One region of the Mycobacterium sp. IDUB_28 genome, then DNA from elsewhere that is predicted to be linked to it. Evidence: riboswitches for the same ligand, from Rfam matches in the RefSeq annotation. Region 1 holds a riboswitch; the other holds the start of a gene.

Region 1 (3,206 bases):
TGGCCGCCATGACGGCCTGGGATGCGGTGGCCGACGAGCTGCGGTTGACCGCGACGGCGTACGAATCGGTGTTGTCCACATTGGTCGACGACGGCTGGCTGGGTCCGGCATCGACCGCCATGATGACCGCGGTCGCTCCGTTCCTGGACTGGCTGCGCGGCACCGGCGCGCAGGCCGAAGAGACGGCCAGTCACGCCGCAGCAGCTGCGGCGGCCTTCGAGGCCGCGTACTCGATGACGGTTCCCCCCGCCGTGGTCGCCGCGAACCGGGCACGACTGCTCGCGCTGGTGGCCACCAACTTTCTGGGTATCAACACCGCCGCGATTGCGGCCACCGAAGCCGAGTACGCCGAGATGTGGGTTCAGGACGCGACGGCGATGTACACCTACGCCGCCAGCGCGGCTGAGGCTGCCGCGCTGACACAGTTCGGCGAGCCGGCGCAGACCGCCGACCCGTCCGGTCCGGCCCACCAAGCCGCCGCGGTCGCGCGGGCGATGGCATCGGTACCGGCCACCCTGCAGGATCTCGCCGCGCCGGCGGCGGCCTCTCCGTTTGACGCACTTCCGCAGACAGGTCTGCTCGTCGATGTCCTGAACTTCCTGGATGGCAACGACGGCAACGCCGTCGGGGTCTTCTTGAACTCTTCCCTGTTCAACGGCGTCGTCTCCGCCGGATATACGGCGCCGGCACTGATCGTGCCCACGGTGACCGATGCCGTCGCCGACGTCAACGGGGTGGTCGAAGGGGCGGAGCCAGAGATCGCCGGCGCCGGTTCGGCCGAGGCCGCCGCGATGACGGCAACGACCGCGCCGTCCGGCGTGGGGGGAGTCGCCGCCGGCAGCACTCAGGCGTCCCTGGTGGGCCGCCTGTCTGTTCCGCCGAGCTGGGCGGCCGCCGTCGATGTAGCGAAGCCGTTCGGCGCAGTACCCGGCGCGGGCAGCACGGCGGCCGTTCCGGCATCCGCCGCGGGCGCACCCGGGATGCCCGCACTGCCTGCCGCCAACGCGTGCGCACGGAGTTGGGGCAACGGCCCCCGCTACGGTTCCCGATTGACAATCATGCCGCGACCGGTGGCTGCGGGATAACGCCGCCCAAAGAAAGTCCCGGCAATTCCCGCCTTTCGAATATCGGAATTCGAATTCGACGGGACGTCTGAGTTGACTCTGGTCGTCGCGAGTGCCATTATTGCCACTGCATGCACCTCGCTAGGTGAGGCGTCTGCACGGACACAGGCCACTGACCTCGAACGTCGAAAGACGCCCAGGGTCAGGACAGCTCTTCCCGGCTTAAGGGTTGAGCCCAAGTGGCTTCCAGCATTACTGCTGGATACGCCGTGTGGTGCCGAAGCTCTGTCGAGAGGGGTGCTGTGATCTGGTGGGCCGTCGTGCCCGCTGGACTCTCATCCCATGCGTCGTGCACCCGGCATCCCCGCATGCCACGGCCCTGAGGAGGTGAGAGCGGAATGAGTCCCGACGATAGTCCGTATTCGAAATCGACGACCATTTCGTTTCGATCCGACCCGGGCACCGGCATCGCCGCCTGAATCGCATTTCTGATAGCCGCAAACGGCGCTCGCTGATATCGCGAAGCGCGTATTAATTGCGCGCGGAAAAAGGCGTGGAATTGCGTTCTTGGCGACCCGGGTTTCGTGCCCCAGCAGGGGTGAACTCAAGGGGGACCACCGATGACCGCCGCACTGGACTTTGCCGCTCTGCCACCCGAAGTCAACTCCGCGCGCATGTACGCCGGCGCCGGTGCCGCGCCGATGCTGGCTGCAGCTTCGGCATGGAACGGGTTGGCCGCCGAGCTGCGCGCCACCGCGCTGACCTACGAAGCTGTGCTGTCCGCGCTGGCCGGTGACGAATGGTTCGGGCCCGCGGCGGCCTCGATGGCTGCCGCCGCCACGCCGTACGTGGTGTGGCTCAACGCCACCGCCGTGCAGGCCGAGCAGACCGGGGCGCAGGCCGAGGCCGCGGTGACCGCCTACGCGACGGCATTCGCCGCGACAGTGCCACCGCCACTCGTCGCGGCCAACCGCACCCAGTTGGCCGCACTGGTTGCGACGAACATCCTGGGCCAGAACACCCCGGCGATCGCGGCGACCGAAGCCGCGTACCTGGAGATGTGGGCCCAGGATGCCGCCGCGATGTACGGCTACGCCGGCGCCTCGGCGGCAGCCACCGACCTGGACCAGTTCGTCGCGCCGCAGCAGATCACCAGCCCCAGCGGTCTCACGGCCCAGGCGGCCGCGGTCAGTCAGGCGGCCGACACGTCCGCTCTCGGCCAGCACAGCGCTCTGTCGCAGCTGATGTCCGCCGTGCCGAGCGCACTGCAGGGGCTTTCCGGTGCCGACGGCGGCAGCGGCCTGGCCGACCTCGCGACCACCGCGCTCACCGGTTCCGGGACGTCGAGCTGGTCGGAGTTCATGGCCGCATGGGGCCCCAACGCGAACGTGTGGAACACGATCACCTCCACCGGTTTGTTCACCCCGGGCGCCACGATAGGAACCCTCTCCAGCTTGTTCGGCAGCGCAGCGATGACCGACGTGGCCGACGCCGCGCAGGTGCTGGTACCGAGCGCGGGCGGGGGCGCCGTGCCGCTGGAAACGCGCGGTCTCACCGCCCTCGGGTCGGGCAGTTCCGGCGTGGTCGGCAAACTGTCCGTGCCCCCGGCCTGGGCTGCGGCCACCCCACCGCCCGGCGCCCTGCACTCCGCGCTCGGTGGCACCCCGATGGTCGCGCCGCCGCCGTCCGGCACGCCCGGTATGCCGGGGGTGCCGCTGGGCAACCTCGCGGGTCAACCCTTCGGCCGGGCTGTCCCGCAATACGGGTTCCGCCCCACGGTCGTGGCCCGCTCGCCCGCGGCCGGATAGCACGCACAGCCACCTAACCAGGCAAAACAGCGCTCTCAGCGAACCGTCAGGTACGAGACAGCCGGGTAGCAGGCATCAGGACGTACCGTGTGCCCTCGTGATGCGTACGTTTTTCCTCGAGTCAGAGAGAGCCTGCCGGGCGGTGTCCCCGGGTCGGACCGGCGGTGCCGCCGGGCCCCACCGCCGAAGACGGTCGAGCTTCGTCGACTCGACCTGACCCACTGCTTTCGCGGGCGGCGCACATGCTGCTGCTTCGCGCATTCATTTCATTGAATTGCAAAGTTCGCCGACGGTATTCACAATGCCAGGCGCCATTGTTTTGAAATATTCAGAT
Region 2 (3,206 bases), 350 kb from region 1:
ATTCAGCTCGACCATGCGGTCCCGGAACTGGGTCACCCGCACGAACCACGACGACACCGCGCGGTAGATCAGCGGGTTACGGCAGCGCCAGCAGTGCGGGTAGGGGTGCTCGTAGGTTTCGTGCCGCAGCAGCACCGCGCCATTCACCGCAGCGGGCCCGCTCTGGTTCTTCAGATCGCGGATGATCTGCGGGTTGGCGGCAAAGACGTGCTGGCCCTGGTAATCCGGCACGGTCGCATCGAATCGGCCTTTGGCGTCGACTGGGGTGACCGCCCTGATCCCGGCCGCATCCCCCACCGCCATGTCGTCCTCGCCGTACGCCGGAGCCATGTGCACCAGACCGGTGCCGTCCTCGGTGGTGACGAAGTCGGCCGGCAAGACCTGAAAGGCGTTGGGCGAGTCCAGGAAATAGGCAAACGGCGGTAGATAGCGGGTGCCGAGCAGCTCCGAGCCACGCAGTGTCCCAAGCACTTCGGGCTCCTCGCCCAGTTCGCGCGCATAGGCGGACAGCCGCGGCTCGGCCAGCAGGTAGCGTTGCTCGCCGGCCTGCACATGCACGTATGTCACGTCCGGGTGCACCGCTACCGCGAGGTTGGAAGGCAGCGTCCACGGCGTCGTCGTCCAGATCAACAGATAGGTGCCGTCCAGCGGGCCACCCTGAACGCGGAACCCGACCGTCAGAGCCGGGTCCTGCCGGCTCTGGTAGACGTCGTCGTCCATCCGCAATTCGTGGTTGGACAGCGGGGTCTCGTCGCGCCAGCAGTACGGCAGCACCCGGTAGCCTTCATAGGCCAGGCCTTTGTCCCACAGCTGTTTGAACGCCCAGATCACCGACTCCATGTAGCTGAGGTCCAGTGTCTTGTAGTCGTTGTCGAAGTCGACCCAGCGGGCCTGGCGGGTGACGTACTGCTGCCACTCGTCGGTGTAGCGCAGCACCGACGCGCGGCAGGCGTCGTTGAACGCGGCGATCCCCATCGAGTCGATCTGGGACTTGTCGGTGATGCCCAGCTGTCGCTCAACCTCCAGCTCGGCGGGCAATCCGTGGGTGTCCCAACCGAATCGGCGCTCCACCTTGTCGCCGCGCATGGTGCGGTAGCGGGGCACGATGTCTTTGACGTAGCCGGTCAGCAGGTGTCCGTAGTGCGGCAGACCGTTGGCGAACGGCGGACCGTCGTAGAACACGTATTCGGTTGCGCCGTCCCGATTTGCGATGCTGGCACGGAAGGTGTCGTCGCGGAACCAGTAGTCGAGCACCTCGAGTTCGAGGGCCGGAAAATCAGGCGCCCCGGCAGCGAGTTTCGGATAAACCCGATCGGTCACGTACGTCGTCTCCCTCTAGCCACCTCTGGCCGGGGACGACGATGCGCTGGTGCGCAAGCGCCGCGGTACCACCCCGCTTGCCACGCTGGCGCGTGACCGCTCAAGAGGGCTGTGACGGGCCCACCCGTTCGGTTCTACTGGGCCGTACCGGCTGTTCTTCCGAAGGCTCCCCGGTGATGGCCGGATCAACGCCAATTGGATTCTAATGGCGAATGGAACTGCACGACTCCGAGGGACTGGCTCACCGCAGGACGCGCCTGCAGTCGGCTAGTCCCTCGGAGTCCGCGGTTGGTCGATATCCATGCGTCACGCCTGGACTTCGAGCACACCAATGCGCCACAGTGCGGCGTAGACGTGCCGCAGCGGCACGGTGAGCAGGCGGGCGGCGCCGTCGACCAGTGGGTCGTTGCCGGCGGCGGCGACCTCGATGCGGCGGGCCGGCTTCGTGGGCGCGGGTACGTCGCGCACAACGTGCAGCCGTGGTGCGGCGGTGAGGGTGGTGACTTCGTCGTACAGTGCAGCGGTCATGATCGCCTCCTAGCGGTTGACCAAACGTTGACAGGTGGACCTCAAAGGAATCTTGGTAAGTCCCGTCCCGCAACGGTTCCGGTCGGAGGAAGTGAGCGACTCAGCCGCACACGTCGCGCCGAAGACCGGTCAGGGACGAAACATCCGGATCTCGACCCGGACTGCCACTGGAACTCATGCGTCCCTCACCTCCTCTCAGCCACGACACACATGTTGTCTGGGTGCACGAAGGAGAACAGAATCCGACCATCGCCGGATATCCGCACCCCTCTCGTCAGAGCTTTGGCACTACCCGACGTGTCCGGTAAACCGGAAGCCACCTGGGCTCAACCCTTAAGCCGGGAAGAGCTGTCCTGACCCGGGGCGTCTTTCGACGTTCGGGGTCAGTGGCCTATGTTCGTGTAGCCGCCTCACCTAACGAGGTGCTTGCCTGACCGATAATGCACCACAGGCCCTGCCCGGTCAACGCGCCATCCCGCAGTTTCGCGATCTTTATGTCATCTCCATGCGGGCACACAGCTGTCTCGCAGCCTTGAGGCGCCCTGACCTGGGGCGACTGTGACGTGTTCAATGTCACAGTGCGGGTCCCTGTTGGGCGCGAGCGCCCTCAGATGTGCGGTCAGAGGCCGCACTTTGCGGCATTTCGGGGACGCTCGCGCTGAGCGGGTGAGCGCCCCGTGTCAGGCCACGAGCGACCCCATATGTGCGCTCAACGCCCGCAATCAGCGGCATTCGAGGGACGCTCGCGGCAAGGATGGGGTCAGTCGGCCAGGCTTTCCAGCCGCCCGACGGTGTCGATGTACTCCTCGACCATGTCCAGCACCACCGCGCGGGTGGGCCGCACCCGGTCCAGGGAACCGACCACCTGTCCGACGAAGTAGGTCGCCAACTCGCGTGCCTTGGCGCCCGGATGTGTCGCGGCCTGATTGATCCGCACCTGCGAATCGGTGACCAGGGCGGTCTGCAGTGGCATTCCCAGCGGCGCGGGGGTGTCGGGCCGCTCCCATTCCTCGGTCCAGGCGGTGCGCAGCATCCGCGCCGGCTTGCCGGTCATCGAGCGCGACCGCACCGTGTCCGAGGAGGTGGCGGCCAGGAACTTGTCCTTGACCACCGGCGCGGTCTCAGCTTCCTCGGTGGTCAGCCACACCGATCCGCACCACACGCCTTCGGCGCCCAAGGCCAGCGCCGCGGCGATCTGGCGGCCCCGGGCGATGCCACCCGCGGCCAGTACCGGAGTGGGCGCCACCGCGTCGACCACTTCGGGCACCAGCACCATGGTGGCCACGTCACCGGTATGTCCGCCGGCCTCGGTGCCCTGGGCAACGATCAGGTCTACCCCGGCCGCGGCGTGCCGGCGC

Evidence for each region. A riboswitch is a leader RNA that binds a small molecule or an ion and turns the genes downstream of it on or off. The one in region 1 is predicted to bind magnesium.
Region 2: linked by a shared signal. The riboswitch ahead of ACZYZ9_RS05230 (Rv1535 family protein) and the one ahead of ACZYZ9_RS06685 (PPE family protein) in region 1 are both predicted to bind magnesium.

The regions. Positions count from the first base shown of each region.
Region 1 is NZ_JBVAXK010000002.1:625,267-628,472, forward strand. Features, by position in the region: gene ACZYZ9_RS06680 (PPE family protein) at 1-1,085, shown strand, start outside; M-box (ykoK) riboswitch at 1,195-1,368, shown strand; gene ACZYZ9_RS06685 (PPE family protein) at 1,685-2,872, shown strand.
Region 2 is NZ_JBVAXK010000002.1:275,411-278,616, reverse strand. Features, by position in the region: gene ileS (isoleucine--tRNA ligase) at 1-1,320, opposite strand, end outside; gene ACZYZ9_RS05230 (Rv1535 family protein) at 1,627-1,848, opposite strand; M-box (ykoK) riboswitch at 2,108-2,277, opposite strand; gene ACZYZ9_RS05225 (nitronate monooxygenase) at 2,609-3,206, opposite strand, start outside.